Regions from separate parts of the Arthrobacter sp. 10N44_2 genome, predicted to be linked through region 1. Evidence: riboswitches for the same ligand, from Rfam matches in the RefSeq annotation. Region 1 holds a riboswitch; each other region holds the start of a gene.

Evidence for each region. Region 1 has a riboswitch for cyclic di-AMP ahead of AC1DBX_RS12180 (M23 family metallopeptidase). Riboswitches for the same ligand answer to the same signal wherever they lie in the genome.
Region 2: another riboswitch for cyclic di-AMP. It lies ahead of AC1DBX_RS00890 (hypothetical protein); the one in region 1 lies ahead of AC1DBX_RS12180 (M23 family metallopeptidase).
Region 3: another riboswitch for cyclic di-AMP. It lies ahead of AC1DBX_RS06295 (aggregation-promoting factor C-terminal-like domain-containing protein); the one in region 1 lies ahead of AC1DBX_RS12180 (M23 family metallopeptidase).

The regions. Positions count from the first base shown of each region.
Region 1 covers NZ_JBFTHT010000010.1:19,568-26,312, reverse strand. Annotated here, with positions in the region: gene AC1DBX_RS12190 (HNH endonuclease) at 1-238, opposite strand, end outside; gene AC1DBX_RS12185 (NlpC/P60 family protein) at 458-1,216, opposite strand; cyclic di-AMP (ydaO/yuaA leader) riboswitch at 1,512-1,681, opposite strand; gene AC1DBX_RS12180 (M23 family metallopeptidase) at 1,818-2,639, opposite strand; cyclic di-AMP (ydaO/yuaA leader) riboswitch at 2,644-2,858, opposite strand; gene AC1DBX_RS12175 (iron-dependent transcriptional repressor DtxR) at 3,009-3,704, opposite strand; gene serC (phosphoserine transaminase) at 4,064-5,194, shown strand; gene AC1DBX_RS12165 (MFS transporter) at 5,255-6,574, opposite strand; gene AC1DBX_RS12160 (DUF3027 domain-containing protein) at 6,619-6,745, opposite strand, start outside.
Region 2 covers NZ_JBFTHT010000001.1:180,968-187,712, reverse strand. Annotated here, with positions in the region: gene AC1DBX_RS00915 (dihydrofolate reductase family protein) at 1-277, shown strand, start outside; gene AC1DBX_RS00910 (phosphatase PAP2 family protein) at 428-1,237, shown strand; gene AC1DBX_RS00905 (DedA family protein) at 1,240-1,983, shown strand; gene AC1DBX_RS00900 (response regulator transcription factor) at 1,989-2,666, shown strand; gene AC1DBX_RS00895 (sensor histidine kinase) at 2,659-3,666, shown strand; gene AC1DBX_RS00890 (hypothetical protein) at 3,812-4,501, opposite strand; cyclic di-AMP (ydaO/yuaA leader) riboswitch at 4,509-4,711, opposite strand; gene AC1DBX_RS00885 (hypothetical protein) at 4,913-5,161, shown strand; gene AC1DBX_RS00880 (cation:proton antiporter) at 5,158-6,363, shown strand; gene AC1DBX_RS00875 (DNA alkylation repair protein) at 6,422-6,745, opposite strand, start outside.
Region 3 covers NZ_JBFTHT010000004.1:58,329-65,073, reverse strand. Annotated here, with positions in the region: gene AC1DBX_RS06310 (ArnT family glycosyltransferase) at 1-31, opposite strand, end outside; gene AC1DBX_RS06305 (glycosyltransferase family 39 protein) at 38-2,104, opposite strand; gene AC1DBX_RS06300 (bifunctional glycosyltransferase family 2/GtrA family protein) at 2,105-3,538, opposite strand; gene AC1DBX_RS06295 (aggregation-promoting factor C-terminal-like domain-containing protein) at 3,699-4,538, opposite strand; cyclic di-AMP (ydaO/yuaA leader) riboswitch at 4,538-4,697, opposite strand; gene AC1DBX_RS06290 (sensor histidine kinase) at 4,881-6,491, opposite strand; gene AC1DBX_RS06285 (response regulator transcription factor) at 6,513-6,745, opposite strand, start outside.

The DNA of each region.
Region 1 (6,745 bases):
GGGCATCCCGGCGCAGCACGCCGCGGCGGCTCACCGCAGTCATCGTGTTGTACCTGGGCCGGATGTAGCGGTTCAGCAGGATCACGGACGGGCGGCCCAAAATGTCCTGGGGGCCGACCACGGGGTCGTCCCCTTCGGCCACCACGCTGGCCTTTCCGGTCAGGACAAGGACGAGCGCCCGGCGGAAGGTGATGACCGCCAGCGGTTCATATCCAGCATTCAGAACGAGAGTGCGCATCCGCATACCTCTTCACGGCCGCACCCGCCAGCGGCACGAGGGCCGGCTGCCCTCTGCATGGTCGGGCTATGGATCGACAACACAAGAGTAAACACTCAAGTGCCGGATCACCGAATATTTTTTCACCGGCGCGGTCCCCGGCGCGGAAAGTTCACTGCGCGGCAACGCAAAAGACCCCCGCCTGCAGGCGGGGGTCTTTTGGAATGCTGGGGTTCGTGCTTAGGCGCCGACGCGGATGAAGACCGGGCCGGAGCCGACGTTGACGCTGTACAGCGCGGTGGTGCCGCCGTTCCAGCCGCCGTGCACTGCCATGCCGTTGCCGACGTAGACCGCGATGTGAGCCATGCCCACGCCGCCGTTCTGGTAGTAAGCGAGGTCGCCCGGGCGTGCCTCGGCGGCGCTCACGGTGCGGCCCAGGGACAGGTAACCTGCCGGCCAGCCGTGGTAGTGGATGCCTGCCGCGGCCAGGGCGTTGGTGGCGAGGGCGGTGCAGTCCTGCGCCACGCCGATCTGTGCGTAGGCAGCGGCGGCGATGGTCGCGCCTGCGCCGCTTCCGATGCCGGCGGGGGCCTGGGCAGCGACGCCGCCGCTAACGCCAAGCTCGGTGCCGCCGGCGCGGGTGGCCGTGGCGTCCTGGACCTTGACGACGGGCTTGGGAGCCTCGACGACGGGAGCCGGCGTGGTGGTCACGGCGGGCTTCTCGTAGGAGATCGCGATGGTGGAAGCGGCCGAGATGGTGGCCGGAGCTGCGGACTGGACTTCCAGGGCCGAAGCGGAGGTGGATTCGCGCTGAACATTGGTTTCAGCAGCGTTGGCTGCGATTCCGCTGGTCAGGACCAGACCGGAAGCTGCGGCGATGACCGCAGCCTGACGGCCCACGCCGCCGGCGTTGTCGCCGACAGCCTTAGCAATAACAGCCAGCGAGTTGGTCTTGGTGACCTCGGCGCGGTGCCGTGCAACGTTTGCACGAGTAGTCATTAAGTTCTCTCTTTCGTGATCCTTGGACCGCGCGCTTTCGGGCGCGGACTGAGGACGCTCCGGCATCTTGGGGGTACGCCGGATCGCCCCGAAATGGGTTACTTAGCGAAGGGTGTACTGCGAAGACGCGCCAAAAGCGGAAACTGCATGCTGTCCGGGCTCGCTAGAGATTGAGCCTGCGGAACGTGATCCAATCCGGGCGCCGGCAAGGGCGGCACGTGATGTGGATTCCAGCGGGCTCGACAGAGCCTCGCCGGTGCGCATGCGCGCAGAATTGTGGCGTGAAGACACGAAAGTAGCCTCTCCCAATGCCTACGAGGTGAGCTGTCGGATTCGGATGGGAGTCACCCGGCCGCGCTGCTTCCTGGGAAGCTTTGCGACTTAACCCCAAGGCCTTCTTTCGAAGGCCAAAATTGGTTCCCCCGCCCCTGCCAGACGATGTAATGCGAACGGACCTTGAGCGGTGGCAGAGCTAGGCAATCCACTCAAGAGCGCCAACTTCGGAAAAGTTGGCGTGCTTCAAACCCTACAGCAGTCCGGATCCAATGTCACATTCAGATCACGGCGTGTCACAGGAAGTTGAGAGCAGCCCATCGTCTTTTCAGAGCCAGCCGAGCGGGTCAACGACATCGCCGTTGACCATCACTTCAAAGTGGAGGTGGCAGCCCGTGGAGGCGCCGGTGGTTCCGCTCATGGCGACGACGTCACCGCGGGAAACCTTCTGGCCGACCTTGACCGAGGCCGAGGACAGGTGGTTGTACGTGGTCTCCAGGCCGTTGCCGTGATCGATGACCACGCGGTTCCCCCCGCCGAAGGGATGCCAGCCGTTGAAGGTCACGGTGCCGCTGGCGGCCGCGTGGACCGCCGTGCCGCACTGGGCGGCGAAATCCTGGCCGCGGTGGAACTCCCCCGCGCCCCCGGTAATGGGGCTGACACGGTAGCCGAAGGGCGAGGCCGTGACCAGCTGGTCGAGCGGCGCACCCAGGGTGCCGGCCGATGCCGCGCGGGTGATGGTGCCCACAGACTGGGCGCTCAGCAGCTGCTTGAGTTTCCCGTCCGGATCGCCCTTCGTGGTGACGGCCGTGCGGTTGAAGTCGACTTTGGCGGCGGCGGCAGCGGTGACATCCGGCTGCACGGCAGCGGAGAGCGCGCCGGACCCGCCCGGATTCGAAGCCATCACCGGGCTCGTGACGGGGACCGTCACGGTCAGAACCAGACCAGTTGCGGCCAGGGCGATCCCGGCCTTCTGCCCGACCCCGCTGGCCGCGGCAAAGTCCGTGACCTGGCGGAACGGACTGCGACGGCGACGGCGTTCATCCCGGTGCACGTCCCGCGGGCGTTCGGCCGTGTGTGCGACGACGGGACGCGGCTCCGGAGCGGGACCGGTCGCGCGGCGACGGCCCCTGGAGGTCTGGGTGGTCAAGAACGGTTCCTCTCTGGATGGCCTGCGAAGTTAGCTGTCGGATTCGGGTCAGAGAGATCAAAGACCCGGTCCGCCGTTGCAAGCAGCCACGCACAGATGCATCCCCAGGGGATCCTTCGGTGGAAGCTGCTTGCCGCTGACGGACTTCACCCCAAGGCTGCCGAAGTAGCAGCCGAAAGTGGTTCCCCCGCCCCTGCCAGGAGGTAGTTCTGCGACTGATCCGCTGGCAGGGCTCGGCTTCGGATCAGGTAACGCTTTGGTATCGGTACTGGGCACTAACTATAGGCGATTAAGCCGCCCGGTAATAAATCCGTAACCGCAATTGTGGACAACTCATGGGTCGTCCCATGACCGGCGCGTAGTGGCTGGTCAGGCGACTGTTACAAAGACGTGCGCGGCAACCTCCGGCGGCAGCTCCAGGGCACCTTCGATATCGGGGACGCGGACCGAGATGTACTCCCCCACCCGCTCCAGCGAGACAAGCGCGCCAGGCCTGATTCCGCCCTCGTCGAGCTGGGCCAGAAGCTCCGGCTCCACCTGGATCGGCTCCGCGAGCCGGTTGACCGTAACCCGGGAAGTTACCCCGTAGCCGGCCATGGCCTCCAGCAGGTTCACAGGCCTGTCCACGGGGGCGCCATTGGGCACGCCGCCAAGATCCGCAAGCCCCGGAATAGGGTTTCCGTAGGGCGAGACCGTCGGGTGGTTGAGCATCTCGAAGATTCTTCGCTCGACGCGTTCGCTCATGACATGTTCCCAGCGGCACGCTTCCTCGTGGACGTAGGCCCAGTCGAGCCCGATCACGTCCGCGAGGAGGCGTTCGGCCAGACGGTGCTTGCGCATGACACCGATTGCACGTTTCCGTCCGGTTTCCGTCAGTTCAAGGTGCCGGTCGCCGGAAACGACCACCAGCCCGTCGCGCTCCATCCGGCCGATCGTCTGGGACACAGTGGGGCCGGAGTGGCGGAGCCGTTCGGCGATGCGGGCGCGGAGGGCAACGATGTTTTCTTCTTCAAGTTCCAGAATGGTCCGAAGATACATCTCCGTGGTATCGATCAGATCCGTCATTCAGCTCAGCTCCTCGAGCGCAGTCCTAGCGTCATTCCCACCGTACCGCGTGCGGGCTGCATGCAGGATGCGCCCAGGCGGGAACCGCCGTACGTTCGCATGCCAGCCTAGCCTATTTTGAATTACTCCGGATAATCTTTCGATCGACCTGGAGCTATTGTCCCAGCCCCAGCCGGCCGGCCGTCCCCGGCGTCTCAATGACCGGACTATGACAGGCCTCTTTCCGTATCGCCGGGAGCTGTCAGGCAAAATAAGACCGGCAGAATAAAACAGGCAGAATGAAAAGGGGTGTCCGTGGTATTCATCCCTGCCCGCCACCTCCCAGCCACGCTACGAACCAGCCGAAAATTGGAGCCACTGTGAGCGACACCAGCATCACGATCCCCGCCAACCTCCTGCCCAAGGACGGACGGTTCGGCGCCGGCCCGTCCAAAGTCCGGCCTGAACAGATGGACGCCCTGGCCGCGGCATCGTCGAAGCTGCTGGGGACCTCGCACCGCCAGGCACCCGTGAAGAACCTGGTCGGCTCGGTGCGCAGCGGCCTCAGCGAATTCTTCCGGGCACCGGAAGGCTATGAAGTCGTGCTGGGCGTCGGCGGATCTACCGCGTTCTGGGACATTGCCAGCTTCGGGCTCGTGGAGAACAAAGCGCAGCACCTGTCCTTCGGCGAGTTCGGCTCGAAGTTCGCCTCCGCCACCAACAAGGCGCCGTTCCTTGCCGAGTCCTCCATCATCAAGGCCGAACCCGGCACCCGCCCCACCGCCCGGGCGGAGGCCGGCGTCGACGTCTATGCGTGGCCGCAGAACGAGACCTCAACCGGCGTAGCCGCCCCCGTCCAGCGGGTGGCCGGCGCCGACGAGGGGTCGCTGGTGCTCGTGGACGCGACCTCGGCCGCGGGCGGGCTGGACGTGGACGTGGCAGAGTCGGACGTGTACTACTTCGCGCCGCAGAAGAACTTCGCATCCGACGGCGGCCTGTGGCTGGGCCTGTTCTCCCCGGCCGCGCTGGAACGGGCGGCACGGATCAAGGCCGGCGACCGCTGGATTCCCGACTTCCTTGACCTCCAGACGGCGATCGACAATTCCCGGCTGAACCAGACCTACAACACCCCCGCACTGGCCACCCTGGTGACCCTGGACGCCCAGGTGCAGTGGCTCAACGCCAACGGCGGCCTGGACTTCGCCGCCGGCCGGACCGCGGATTCTGCCGGCCGCATCTACCGCTGGGCCGAAGCGTCCGAATACGCCACGCCGTTCGTGGCCAAGGCCGAGGACCGCTCGAACGTGATCGCCACGATCGACTTCGATGACTCGATCGACGCCGCGGCCATCGCCAAGGTGCTCCGCGCCAACGGCGTCGTCGACACCGAGCCGTACCGCAAGCTGGGCCGCAACCAGCTGCGCATCGCCACCTTCGTGGCGATCGAGCCCGACGATGTCTCGGCACTGCTCGAGTGCATCGATTTCGTCGTGGCGGAACTGAAGAAGTAGCCCCGCGTCCGGCGTCGTCACGGCCCTGAGAACCTAAGCCGTGACGGCGCCGTCGTCGTTTCAGGTCCGTCCGCCCTGCTGTGCCTCCGGCAGCGCGTCCCTGCCGGCACCGGCCGCCCCGGTCCGGCTTTCGACGCGGAAGTACCGCAGCCCGTGGGCGCGGCGGTTGAAGTGGAGCCGCAGGTGCTTCGCGCGGATGATCCACACCAGCCCGATCAGGGCCGCCAGCAGGCCGGCGCCCGCCGCGACCGCCATGGACCAGCGGGGGCCGGCGGTGTTTGCCACCCAGCCGACGAGCGGCGCACCAAGGGGGGTTCCGCCCATGAAGATCGCCATGTAGAGGGCCATCACCCGGCCCCGCATTACGGGCTCTGTGGTGGTCTGGACGTACCCGTTGGCGCTCGTCATCATGGTGATCGCGAACAGCCCCACGGGCACAAGTGCGACGCCGTACCAGAAGTAGTTCGGGGCCATCGCTGCGATGCCCGAGGTCACGCCGAAGGCGGCGGCCGCCCCGAAGATGACCCGCAGCCGTGGCTTGCCGCGCCCGGCGGACAGCAGGGCCCCGGCTACGGATCCGATGGCCATGATCGAATTCATCAGGCCGAAGGCCCCCGCGTCCAGGCCGAATTCGGTCCCCACCATGGCCGCGATGAACAGGGCGAAATTCAGCCCCAGGGTTCCCACGATGAAGATCGCCACCAGCACCACGACCAAATCCGGACGGTACCTCACATAGCGCAGCCCCTCCCGGATCCTGCCCTTGCCCGCCGGTGCCCGCGGCAGCCGGCGCAGCGACGACGACGGGATTTTCGCCAGGCTCAGCAACAGGGGCACAAAGGTGAGCGTATTAATGAGGAAGACCCAGCCGGGCCCGACGACGGCCGTGAGCACGCCGGCGACGGCCGGACCGATCATCCGGGCAACATTGAAAGACGCGCTGTTTAGGGCCACGGCGTTGGGCAGGTAGTCGTCCTGGACGAGTTCCGAGACGAAGGTCTGCCGGACGGGGGCGTCCAGGGCGGAGACCACCCCGAGCATCAGGGCAAAGGCGTAGACGTGCCAGAGCTGCGCCGCGCCCGTGACCACCAGGATGCCCAGCCCCGCGCTCAGCAGCGCCATGGCGGACTGCGTCAGCACTAGGAGCCGCTTGCGGTTGAACCGGTCGGCGACCAGTCCGGCCACGGGTGCCAGGAAGAGTTGCGGGCCCAGCTGCAGGGCCATCGTGATTCCCACCGCCCCGGCATCGTGCGCCGTCAGGTGGGCGAACACCAGCCAGTCCTGGGCGGTGCGCTGCATCCAGGTGCCAACGTTGGAAATGAGGGCGCCGACGAACCAGATCCGGTAGTTCAGGATGTGCAGGGATTTGAACGTGGACATCAGCCCCAGCCCTCCCCAGACACGCTCCCAGACGCTTCCAACCGCTAGTCGGCCTCGCCCGTTGAGCGTTCCCGCTCAGCGTCGTCGGCGTCAGTGTCGGCGTCGGCGTCGGTGTCGTCGGCGTCAGCGTCGTCGTCGTCGTCGTCGGTGTCAGTGTCGTCGGCGTCGTCC
Region 2 (6,745 bases), on a different contig from region 1:
CGCCGCCTGGAACACCACCGTGGTCCGGGATGTGGTGCCGGAAGAAGTGCTGGCCCTGAAAGAGCGGCCGGGCGGGGACCTGGCCCTCGGCGGGGCAGAACTGGCCGACACCTTCCGGCGGCTCGGGCTGATCGACGAATACTGGCTGTACGTCCATCCGGTCCTGATCGGACGGGGCCGGCCCCTGCTCAAGGCTGCGGACAGCAAAGCCCAGCTCCGGCTGCTGGAGACGCGCGCCTTCGGCAACGGGGTGGCGCTGTTGCGCTACGCCGCGTAGCCGGCACGGAGCAGCCGGGCCTGCGGCACCCCGCTGCGGCCGGCGCTGCGGCCGGCGCTGCGTCACTTTCTTAAGCGTTTCTTAACGGGCTGGCGGAAGAGTGGGAGTCGTCGCCTGTCCGGGCGCCCTTGTCCCGAGCCGGAGGATCCCATGACTGGACCTGCCCCTGTTAAGAGCGATGCGCCGCTGGGCGGTGCTGGAGCACTCAGCCGAAGTGGAGCACCAAGCCGTCCCGACGCCGTGCGCCCCGCCGCGGGTCCCCGGCTGTGGGCCCTCCCCCAGGTCCGCCACTGGTTAGTGCTGGGCGTCCTGCTGTCGGCCGCCGTCGTGGCATTGGGCCTGGCGGCGCAGCTGACACCCGGCTTCAGTGCCGCCGAGCTCGGGGTCGATCAGGACCTGAGCCAGCACCACGCCGCCGCCCTGACCGCCGTCGCGATGGCGCTGAATGTTGTGTTTGGCCCGGTGGCGGGCCTCGCGCTGATCGGCGCCGCGGCGCTGTACATCTGGCTGTTCCGCGGCGGCCTGGCCAAGGCGATTGCCTTCGGCCTCGTGGCATCATCCGGCTGGGTGGCAAGTGAATTCTTCAAGCTCCTCGTGGCCCGCCAGCGGCCCAGCCCTGCCCTGCTGTTCGATCCCCTGGCTCCGGAAACGGGTTCCAACAGCTTCCCGAGCGGCCACGTGTCCTTTGCGGTGGCACTGGGATTCGCAGTGTGCTTCCTGGCCCGTGGAACCCGCTGGGCCAAGGTCACGGCCCTCGCGGCGGCCGTGATGGCCCTCGTCGTAGCCTGGTCACGGCTGTACATCGGCGTTCACTACCCCACTGATGTCGCGGCGTCGTTCCTGGCCTCGAGCGCGGCCGTGGTCCTGCTCGCGGGACTGTGGAACCTTCTCGCGCCGCGGATAGCGGAGCGGATTCGGGCCCGTTCGGGCAGCCGGCCGCTGGGCAGTGAGGAGAAATGAGAATGCCCGCCATGGACGTTTTTGCCGCCCTTCCGGCCGTACACGCCGCCGGAACACTGTCCCTGCTGGACCCCGCAAGCCTGCTCGCCGGGTTGGGCCCGGCCGCCCTGGGTGTGATCGCGGTGATGGTCTTCATCGAATCGGGCGTGCTCTTTCCCTTCCTGCCCGGCGACTCCCTGTTGTTCACAGCAGGACTTCTGCACCAGCAGCTGCAACTGACGTTGCCCGTGCTGATCGGCGTCGTCACCGCGGCCGCGGTCGCCGGGGACCAGGTCGGTTACATGCTCGGACGGAAATTTGGCCGGCGATGGTTCAAGGACGACGCCCGGATCCTGAAGACAGCGCACCTGACCACCACGGAGGACTTCTTCCGCCGCCACGGCGGGGCCGCCGTCGTGCTGGCCCGCTTCGTCCCCATGGTCCGGACGTTTGCTCCGCTGACCGCCGGGACCGCGCGCTATGACTACAAATCCTTCACCCTGTGGAATATCACCGGCGCCGTCGCGTGGGCAGCCTCCGTGACGATGCTTGGCACCTGGCTGGGGCACTTTGACATCATCGCCAGGAACATCGACGCCATCGTCGTGGCCATGGTGCTCGTCTCCGTCGTGCCGGGGGTGGTGCAGCTCCTCAAACGCCGCCGGAACTCCCGCGGCGCAGCCGCAACCGCAGACAAAGCCGCCGGCGACACGGCAGAAGAACCCGGGGCCGGACTGCGGACTGAGGAAATGGCCGCGGAAGAATAGCTGACATGACCTCCGCTGACCTTCCGTCCCTGCTGCTCGTCGAGGACGACGCCGTCCTGGGACCGCTCATCGCCGAGCTCCTGGACCCGGACTACCGGGTCCAGTTGGTCACCAACGGCCGCGACGGCCTCCACCAGGGGCTGACCGGGAGCTGGGACATCATGGTGGTGGACCGCGGGCTGCCCGGCATGGACGGCATCGCCCTCATTACGGCTTTGCGCTCGAAAGGCATTGCCACGCCCATCCTGATCCTGACCGCGCTGGGCGATGCCGACGAAAAAGTCAGGGGCCTGGACGCCGGCGCCAACGATTACGTGACCAAGCCGTTCGACGCCGGCGAACTGGCAGCACGCCTGCGCGCACTGACGCGGACTTTCACTCCCCCGGCCCCGGCACCGGTGGCGATCGGGGACTGGGAACTGGATCCAACGCAGCGCTCCGTCCGTTCCGTCTACGGGCAAACGGTGTCACTGACCGCAAAGGAAGGCCAGCTGCTGGCTGCCCTGGCCGCGGAACCGGACCGCGTCTTCACCCGGGATGAGCTCCTCGCGGCGTGCTTCCACGCCTCGGAACAGCCCGGCGTGATCGATACCTATGTTCATCACCTGCGCCGGAAGATCTCCAAAGCAGTGATCCGCACGGTGCACGGCCTCGGATACCAGATCGGCGAAGCCCATGAGTGACGGACGGCCGGCCGGCGGAAATCCGGACCACTCCATCCTGCGCAAGGCTTCCCTCAAGGTCGCGGTGCGGATCAGTGCTGCGTGCGCGGTCATGGTTCTCGGGCTGCTCGCCGCCACGGCGCTATACCTCACGAACCAACTGGCCCATCCTGAAGTGCCGGGCACGGCGGGGGCCGGGACGGCCTACACCTACCTGGATTCCAAGGACGTCCTCGAAGCCATGATCATCGCCGGGGTGGCGGGAATCCTGCTGGCCGGAATCGTCGGGTGGCTCAGTGCGCGCAGCGCGATTCGTCCCCTCAGTGATGCCCTGGCAAGGGAGCGGCGTTTTGTCCAGGACGCCAGCCACGAATTGCGCACGCCATTGACCATCCTGGACACCAGGATCCAGCTGGCCCAGCGCAACACTGTGCCCGGCTCCAGGCAAAGCCACGACCTGGCCCGGATCCGGGAGGACGCCGCGACGCTGACAGGGATTGTCAACGAACTGCTCCTCGCGGCAACCGCGGAGGCCCCGGACCGTTCCGCGCCCCCTGCCGACCTCGCCGACGCTGCCGCCAGCGTCGCCGGCAGCCTCCAGCAGGTGGCAGAGCAGCGCCAGGTGCGTCTGGAATTCTCTGCCGATGCCCGGCCGCTGGCCCGGATCGAGAAGAATGCGCTGCGGCGTGCCGTGCTGGCCCTGGCGGACAACGCGCTGGCCCACACGCCTCCGGGCGGCCGCGTGTCCATCACGACCTCAATCGAGCAGAAGCGCGCCGTGATCACGGTGGCGGACTCCGGGACCGGAATCACCGGCGTCGATCAGGCCCGGATCTTTGACCGGTTCGTGCGGACGGCCGGCACCGGCACCTCACAGGGACAGCGGAGCTTTGGCATCGGCCTGGCCCTGGTCCGGGAGATTGCTGTCGCGGCCGGGGGCAGCGTCGAAGTGGCCGCGACGGGCGACGAGGGAACCGTCATGAAGTTGACGCTTCCGCTCATGGGCAGCGGGAATCCCTGAGGTCCATCCGCCGGGGAAAGATATGCCGTCGGGATCCCGGACTCCCGAATGCGAAGACAGGAAAGACCGGCGGTCGAGTTGCCCCCAAGGGAACTCGAGCGCCGGTCTTTCCGGACTGTCTGGCCCCGGGTCGGGGCCGTGCGGCTTAGGCGCGGACGAACGTCACGCCGCCGGTCGCGGTGAGCCAGGACAGCGGGTGGACCATGGTCTGGTTCTTGCCGTTCATGCCGCCACTGACCACCTGGCCGTTGCCGGCGTAGATGCCGACGTGGCCGGACTGGACCACCATGTCACCGGGCTGCGGCGTCGCCACAACGGTTCCAAGGCCAAGGAACGCGCGGGGACCGATGTCGCCAACGGGCTTACCCGCGGCGCCAAGGGCCTTTTCCACCATGGCGGTGCAGTCCTGGGTGATGCCCACCTGGCTGTAGGCGGCCGAGAGCATGATGGCGTTGCGTCCGCCCGCGGCCGGCGCTGCAGCCGGCGCTGCAGCCGGAGCTGCTGCCGGAGCGGCCTGCACCTGGATGACCGGCTTGGCCGGAGCCTTGGGCGCTGCCGCCGGGGCTGCAGCGGGAGCCGGAGCCGGTGCGACGGGCTGTTCGATGACCGGCGCGGCAACAGAATCCACTGCGGGGCGCTCGAAGCTGATCTTGACGCTTGAATCGGCGCTGACGGGGGCACTGACCTGTCCGGTGACGTCGACGTTCGACGCCGGAGCAGAGTCACGCTGCACGGGGGCGGTGGCGGCGTTGGCGGCCATTCCGCTGGTCAGGACCAGGCCGGATGCGGCGGCGAGGACGGCGGCATGGCGCGCAAAAGTATTGACTGAAGTCATGAAAAATGTAGCCTCTCCCAATGCCTGCGAGGTGAGCTGTCGGATTCGGATGGGAGGCACCCGGCCGCACTCCCGGGCCCGTCGTTGCGGGCACTGTGCGGCTTCACCCCAAGACCTGCATATCAGCAGATCAAAAGTGGTTTCCCCGTCTCTGCCGGACGTTGATGCGAGTTACCCCCGGGCCGCGGCAGAGTTAGGCAATCGGCTGGGGAGCGCCCGTATCGGAGACAACAGGCACTCATCAACCGTAGCGCGAACCGCACCCGAAAGTCACATTCAGGTAACGGAGCCGTGATGCCGGGCCGCAATTTGCCCATAGGGCGGCGCCGTTTCCGAACATAGGATGATGCCATCAGCACCACCGGAAGCGGAGGCCCGAAAATGAACAGCCATTGTGTCGCCATCTGCCAGTTGAGCACTCAGCCCCAAGAGGATTTCGACGTCAACACCGAGCTGCTGATCCTCGACGGCGGGGACGTCCACGTGAGCACATGGGACGCGGAACCGCGCGACGGGGGTTTCGACGAGCACATCCTCAATGACCGGGTGGACGCGCTCGGGTACATGGTTGTCAACGACTGGGCTTTCCTGGACGGCAAGGCCTATGCGGTGGTGGAACGGCGGTCAGGCCCGACGCCGGCCGGCCGCCGCGAACCGTGACCTTCCTGTCGCTGGCGCTGATCGCCGTCATCGCCTTGGCTGGACCCCTGCTGGCCCTGCCGGCGCGCTGGCACTTGCCTGTCATGCTGGGTGAGCTGCTGGCCGGCATCGCGATCGGGCGCTCAGGCCTGGCCCTGGTGGACCCCGCGGACCCGACGTTCACCCTGCTGGCCAATATCGGGTTTGCGCTGATGATGTTCGTGGCAGGCACCCACGTTCCCGTGCGGGATCCGCACATCCGTGGCGCCCTCGGCAAAGGCTCCCGCCGGGCGATGGTGGCCGCAGCGGCAGCGGTGGCGATCGGAACCAGCATCGGACTGCTGTTCGGGACTGGACATGCTCCCCTCTACGTCGTGCTGCTGGCCTCCTCGTCGGCCGCCCTGGTGCTTCCAATCGTCGATTCCCTGCGCCTCGGCGGGCCAGATGTCGTCGCTATGACAGCGCAGGTGGCAATAGCCGACACAGCCTGCATTGTGGCGTTGCCGCTCCTGGTGGATCCGCCCCACGCAGTCCAGGCGGCGCTGGGTGTCCTCGCGGTGACCGGGTGCGCGGTAGTGCTCTTTGTCGGCTTGCGCTGGCTGGAGCGCCAGGGAATCCGTCGGCGCGTGCACCGGCTCTCGGAAAGCCGCAAGTTTGCCCTGGAGCTACGGATCCAGCTGGCCGTGCTCTTCACCCTGGCCGGTGTCGCGACGTGGAGCAATGTGTCTGTGATGATGGCAGGCTTTTCTTTCGGCCTGGTGATGGCTGCGGTCGGCGAACCGCGGCGGCTGGCCCGGCAACTGTTCGCGCTCAGCGACGGCTTCCTGGGTCCGCTCTTCTTCGTGTGGCTGGGTGCATCGCTGACTCTAAGGGACCTGGCCGGGCACCCGGACATGATGGCCCTCGGCCTGTTGCTGGGGGCCGGGGCCCTGCTGGCCCACGCCGACCTGGCTTTCCTGGGACTCCCGCTGTCGCTCGGGGTGTTGTCGGCGGCCCAGCTTGGCGTACCGGTGGCTGCGGCGAGCATCGGCACGCAGCTTCAGGTCCTGCTCCCGGGCGAGGCCGCGGCCCTGCTGGTGGGAGCGCTGGTCACCATAGCCGCGGGCGCCGTCGCCGGGTCACGGGCGGCGAGGACTTTCGCGGTCCCGGCAAATGCCGGCGGCAAGTCCGGAAATTCCGGCAGCGCCGTTGGGCAGGGCGATCCGGGGGGTCCGAAGGCCTGACAGTCCGAATGTCTAAATGCCTGGGCCAAAGCCGAGCCGGCGGCGAAATTTCGGAGGGTCATTCTCCAATTGACGTGAATTGCAGCTCCGGCCTCCACTTTGCCATCTCTGCCTGGACCCGGGAGACGGCATCCCGGACTGATGTGCCGTCGGCGTCGAACGTCCCGCCCGGCTCGCCGAGCACCTCGTTGGCGTGCCGGAGGAACCTGTCCCAGTCCCCCGCGCCCGCGCGCAGCGCCAGCAACGGCGAGAGAAGCGCGGCCCGGCGCAGCCAGGCATCGGGCTCGCGCACCCACCGGTCCAGCACGCTGTCGGCCCGCACCCTGGCCAGAACATCGAGTCCGTCCACCAGGGGCCCGACGACGTCGACGGCGAGCGGATC
Region 3 (6,745 bases), on a different contig from region 1:
TGTCGGGGCGGGGGCTCAGGGTGTCAGTCATGGCGGTCTACGCTCCCAGTTTGTAGACGGTGGCGTTGCCCACGGTCTGGGCCTGGTAGTTGGCCGCGACCCAGGTGGCGACCTCGGAGTTGCCTCCGCGGCCCCCGCCCATGCCGCCCATGCCGCCGGAAATGAAGTAGCCGATCTCGCCGCGGTCCACCATCGCCTGGAACTGTGCGAGCGTCGGGTAGGGGTCGCCGCCGTTCCAGCCGCCGAGCGCGATCACGCTGGTGCCGGTGGCGAGTTCCAGGCTCGCGGCCTGGGTGGCGCCGGAGACAATCGCGGACCACTTGGCGCCGGAGGACTTCAGCAGCGCGGTCAACTCCGCCGAGGACGTTTCCCCGCCGGGGCCGCCGCCCATGCCGTCACTGCCGGCACTGCCCGCGCCGGCAGTGCCGGCCCTGCCTGCCGCCCCGAAGCCGCCGCCCATCGCGGACGCGGTGGGGCCCGACGTGGGGATCGAACCGGAATGCGGCTGGGCGACGGTCGCCAGTGTCCACGCGGTGCTTCCGAGCCCGCCGGCAAGCAGGCAGAGGATCACGACGCCGGCCGTGGCGGCCTTGCGGAACCGCGCCGGGAGAGCCGCCATGCCGTCCGCCCGCAGGAGCAGGGCCGCGGCGGCGAGCACGCCCAGGACCACGATGATCACCCGGAGCCCGGGAAGCCAGGACGGGTCGCGGCCCAAGAGCACAGCCGACCAGACCGAGGTGGCCAGCACCGTCACGGCCAGGACAACCCGGGCGGGCCAGTAGGCCCGGCCCCGCCACAGTTCCAGGGAACCGATGCCGGCCAGCGCCGCGATGGCGGGGGCCAGCGCCACGGCGTAGTACGGATGTACGGTGCCGCTCATGAAGCTGAAGATCCCCGCAGTGATGACCAGCCAGCCGCCCCACAGCAGGAGCGCCGCACGGGTTTTTGAGGTCCTGGCCTCGCGCCGGGTGAACCACAGCCCGGCGGCCAGCAGGATCAGGGCCGCCGGCAGCAGCCAGGACACCTCGCCGCCGAAGCTGGTCCCGAACATCCGGGTGATCCCGGCCGCGCCGCCGAAGCCGACGTTTCCGTTGCCGCCCGGGCCGCCGGCGTTGCCTCCCAGGTTTCCTCCGCCGGGCATGCCCCCGCCTGACCCGGTGATCCGGCCCAGGCCGTTGTAGCCGAACGTCAGTTCCAGGAAGCTGTTGGTCTCAGACCCCGCCATGTACGGCCGGACCGAGGCCGGCGTCAGCTGGAACAGCACAACGTAGCTGCCGGCCACGACGGCGATCCCGGCGGCGGCCGCCAGCAGGTGCAGGAGCCGGCGGCCGAGGGTGGTGGGCGCCGCCCACAGGTAGGCCAGGGCCAGCCCGGGAACGATCAGGAAGCCCTGCAGCATCTTGCTCAGGAACGCCAGGCCGATGACCGCGCCGGCCGCGGCGAGCCACTTCCAGCCGGCCTTCTCGATGGCGCGGGTGGTGAGGTAGGCCGCCAGTACCAGGCACAGGGTGAGCATCGCGTCCGGGTTGTTGAACCGGAACATGAGGGCGGCCACCGGGGTCAGCGCCAGGGCGCCGCCGGAGAGCAGGCCCGCGGCCGGCCCGGACACCCGCTTGATGGTCAGGTGGAGAAGCCCGACGGCGGCCACTCCCATGAGCGCCTGGGGAATGAGCATGCTCAGGGCCGAGAAACCAAAGATCCGTCCCGCGAGGGCGGGAATCCAGAGTGCGGCCGGGGGCTTGTCCACCGTGATGGCATTGCCGGCGTCGAGGGAACCGAAGAGCAGCGCGGTCCAGTCCTTGGTCCCGGCCTGGATCGCCGCGGCATAGAAGGAGTTGGCGTAGCCGGTGGCCTCCAGATTCCACAGGTACAACGCCGCGGTGACCACCAGGAGCAGCGCTGCCGAGGGCCGCACCCAGCGGGGCTGCGGTCCGAACAGCAGCCGGTCCCGGCGGCTTTGGGCGGCCGGCGCCGGGGACGCGGGCAGATGGGGCGCCGTCCCGCCGTCTCCGGGAACCGGGTGTGGCTGTTCCTCGGCGGCCGGCGGCCTGCCGACCGGGGAACCGCCCTGGGCTCCGGCGGTGGGGCTGATGGTTGCCGTCATTTACTTGGCCTTTTCTGTGCGGGGGAGGGAATGATCGGGGGCACCGGGCGCCGGAACGGCAGCGGCGGGCCTGTGGCGGAAGACCACCAACCGGAAGAGCAGGAACTTCACGGCCGTGGCGGCCAGGTTGGCGGCGGTGACCGTGAGCAGTTCAAGCCAGCGGTCCGGGGCCGCTCCCGACGCGGCGTGAACGAGGGCGAGTGCGCCCGAGGTCAGGGCCAGCCCGATGCCGAAGACCAGCAGCCCCTCAAAATGGTGGCGAGCCGCCTGGCTGCCGCCCTGGATGCCGAACGTGAAGCGCCGGTTGGCCGCAGTGTTGGCCACGGCGGTGGTGAGCAAGGCGAGGAAGTTTGCCAGCTGCGGGTCCATGAACCCGCGGCAGAGCAGGAAAATCGCCAGGTAGGCCAGGGTGGAGGCCACCCCGATGCTGCCGAAGCGGACGAGCTGTCCGAAGAGGCTTCCGCCGGGGCTTTGTTCCTGTGCCCGCGAGGCGGCCGGCAGCGGTCCGCGGGCCAGGGCCGCGCGCAGGTCGGGAACCGGGATCCGGCCCGAGACCAGGTCCCGGCTCAACCGTGCCATGCCGCGCAAGTCCGCGAGGGCCGTCTGGACGATGTCCACGCTGGAATCCGGGTCGTCGGTCCAGTCCACCGGGACTTCGTGGACGCGCAGGCCGCACTTTTCTGCCAGAACCAGCAGCTCGGTGTCGAAGAACCAGGCGTTGTCCAGCGTGTGGGGAAGCAGTTGCCGGGCCACGTCCGCCCGGATCGCCTTGAAGCCGCACTGCGCGTCACTGAAGTGGGCGCCCATGAGGGCCTGGAGCAGGAAGTTGTAGCTGCGCGAGATGAATTCCCGTTTGGGTCCGCGGACCACGCGGGAGTTGCGGGTCAGCCGTGTCCCGATCGCCAGGTCGGAGTGCCCGGAAATGAGCGGGGCAAGGAGCGGGCCGAGGGCCGCCAGATCAGTGGAAAGATCCACATCCATGTACGCCAGGACCGGCGACGGCGAGGCCAGCCACACCTTGCGGAGTGCGTTTCCGCGGCCCTTTTCTGCCATATGGACCACCGTCACTTCGCGCAGCTCGCGGGCTACCCGTTCCGCGGCCTTGAGCGTTCCGTCGGTGCTGGCGTTGTCCGCCACGGTGATCCGGAAGGAATGCGGGAAGGCGCCGAGCAGGTACGCGTGGAGCCGGCGCAGGCAGGCCTCGAGGTCCCGTTCCTCGTTAAAGACCGGGATGGTGACGTCCAGCAGGGGCGTGCTGGCGCGCGTATCAATGGCCGTGCGCCGGCCGCCGGGGCCGGTCAGGGCCCCGGCGATCGGGCCCGGGACGGGTGCGTCGGCCAGTGCAAGCCCCGAGGGTGCCCCTGGGGCCGCCGGGCCGGCCGGCGTCGCCGTGGAGCGGGGCAGGGTTCCTGTGGCCTGGTCTGTGAATGTCATGGCTCAACTTTCCCGGCGGCCCATATGAGGGCTTTAGGGTCAAGCTGTGCGGGGGCTGTGGAAGTCCGGGCCGCCGGGGCCGGTCCGGCCGTGGAGACGCAAAGAGGCCCCGGATCCATGCGGATCCGGGGCCTCCAGGGCGGGGGCGGCTAGTGCCGGTTTAGTACCAGTTGTGTGCGTAGTGGAAGTTCAGGGCGCCGCAGGGGGAACCGTAGCGCGACTTGACGTAGTTCAGGCCCCAGTTGATCTGGGTCCGGTAGTTGGTCATGTAATCGGCGCCGGCGCTCGCCATCTTCGAGGCGGGCAGGGACTGGACCACGCCGTAGGCGCCGCTGCTGGCGTTCGTGGCGGTGGTCTTCCAGTCGGATTCCTTGGTCCACAGCTTGTGCAGGCACTGCATCTGGCCGGGTGCCCAGCCATAGCTTCCCAGCTGGGACGCGGCGTAGGCCTGCGCGCCGGCGGGGTCGTCGACTGCGACCGGCGCGGGGGCCGGAGCGGCTGCGGGGACCGGAGCGGCTGCCGGAGCGGGAGCTGCCGCGGGAACCGGAGCAGGTGCAGGGGCTGCCGCGGGGGCCGGAGCGGGTGCTGCCGCGGCTGCCGGCGCGGCAGCAGCGGGGGCGTGGATCAGCGCTTCGGCTGCCTTAACCTCCGAGATCTGGGGAGCCACGTTCTTTTCCGCTGGAGCGGTCGGCCCAGCCACCTGGACCCGCTCGAAGTTGAGCTTGGCCAGCGGGTCGGCGATCGTGGCCGTCTGGCTCGCAACATTCGCCGTGTGGGCGCCCGGCTCTGCCGCCTGGCTGGCGGCGCCGCCACCCAGCAGCAGCGCGCAAGCGGCGGTGACGACGGCGGCACGGCGGCCGGTTACACCGAGCCCGGCGGCGAACCTCGACAGGGCGGATGCCTGCTTGACCGGTTCGGCGCGGTGGCGCGACTTGGCGGCGCCAACTGAGCGGGAATGCGAACCGCCGTCAGGGCGTGTTTGTACCTGGAATTCAGTCATGGTGGCCTCTCAACGCCGGCGGAGTTAGCTGTCGGGTTCGGATGAGGTCATCCGGCCGCACGGAACATCACGTGTCGGCTTCACCCCGAGGGCGCATGAAAGCAGATTGCCCGGGAACTCTGGGTCCCCCGCCTCTGCCTGGTCCAGCGGAATCCGGGAAGCGGCAGAGTTTGGCGTCCGTCCGGATATGCGGCACCGATGGCGGCGCACGCTAACGACGCTACAGGACCCGGCCGCTTAAGTCACATTTTGGTAACAGGAGTCACAGTGCCGGGGTGTCGGGTTGCGCCGGGCTCGCCGGTCGACCGTCCGGGTCGTTTGCGCCGGCGGCGGCCGTTCCGGTTACGCCGGCGGCGGCGAGGCGGGCAGCCGCACGGCGAACTCCGTGCGGCCCGGCCGGGACGTGACCTCGACTGTTCCTCCGTGGGCCTCCACGATCGACTGGACAATGGACAGGCCCAACCCGCTGGTGCCCTCGGACGTCGGCGCGGCGGTCGCCGTGCCGTGACCTCCGCGGCTGCCGGAAACGGCGCCGGAGGACGAGCGTGCGGGAGCCCCGGACCCGACCCTGGCCGTCGCGACGGCAGAATCGGCGGGGACGGCTGCGGGGTTCGACGCCGGATTGGTGCGCGAGGCGTCGGCCCGGGTGAAGCGGGCGAAGACCCGGCCGATAAATTCCGGGGCGATGCCGCTGCCATTGTCTGTCACGGTGACCACGGCACTGCCGTCAGCCGAGCGCATGACGCCCGTGACCACCTTGGTCCCGGGTTCCGTGTGCTTGCGCGCATTGGACAGCAGGTTGGCGAGGACCTGGTGAAGCTGGGTCGCATCACCGCGCACCACCACGGGCTCGTCCGGAAGTTCCAGCTGCCAGATGCGGTCCGGGGCCATGACTTTCTCATCGCTGACCGTCTCGATGGCCAGTTGGGTGAGGTCGACGTCGGAGATTTTGAGCGGCTGTCCCTCGTCCAGGCGCGCCAGCAGCAGCAGGTCCTCCACGAGCGTGGTCATCCGCTCGGACTGGCTTTGCACACGGGCGAGGGACCTCTCGCCGTCGGGGGTGAAATGCTCGGTCATCCGCATCAGCTCCGTGTAGCCGCGGATGGCCGTCAGCGGGGTGCGGAGTTCGTGCGAGGCGTCGGCGACGAACTGCCGGACCTTCATCTCGCTCTCCTGCCGCGCCTCGAGAGCGTTGGAGACGTTGTCCAGCATCTTGTTCAGCGCGTAGCCCACGCTGCCCACTTCCGTTCCGGGATGGGCCGCCGACGTCGGGACGCGGACCCCGAGCGCCACCTCGCCGGCGTCCAGCGGGAGACGGGAGACCTTAGTGGCAACCTCGGAGAGCTGTTCCAGCGGCTTCATGGTCCGCCGGATCAGGGCCGTGCCGGCGAGCCCGATCAGCACGAGCCCGCCTGCGGACACCACCACCATGGTCCAGACCAGGGAGGCCAGGGTGCTTTGTTTTTCTGCCAGCGGGAGTCCGGTCACAATCACGTCACCGTACGGTGTTCGCGCCGCCGTGAGCCGGTAGGCGCCGGCCGAAAGGCTGCGGTCCACGGACACGCCGCTCGGGGTGAGGGCCAGGAGAACCTTGTTGTCGGCGGGGGAGAGGCTCTTGACCGCGCCGTCCCCGGCCAGGAACCCGGCCCTGCTGACTTCGCCGTCCACTATCCGTGCGTTAAGCGTCCCGACGCCCTGTCCCCGGGCTTCGAGGGGGTCGGGGCGCCTGCCCGAATCGTCGGAGGAGGGCCGGCCGAACTCGCTCGAACGGTGCGAGGCCTGGTCCAGCTGGGTGTCGAGCTGCCGGGTGAGGAAGAGGTCCATGGAGGCGTAGCTGAACAAGCCCACAGCGCCGCAGATGGCCACGAGCAGCGCCATGGCGACCAGGACCAGCCGGGTGCGCAAATGCCACGTCGACGGGTTGCGCCAGTCGCGTCCGGGGACGCGGGTCATGCCGGAAAGTGAGGGCACGGATCAGTCCGCCGGTTTCAGGACGTACCCGGCTCCGCGCACCGTGTGGATCATCGGAGCGTGGTTGGCGTCGACCTTCTTGCGGAGGTAGGAAATGTACAGTTCCACGATGTTCGCCTGGCCGCCGAAGTCGTAGTCCCAGACACGGTCCAGGATCTGGGCCTTGCTGATGACCCGCTTCGGGTTTTCCATGAGGTAGCGCAGCAGCTCGAACTGCGTGGCGGTCAGGTGCATTT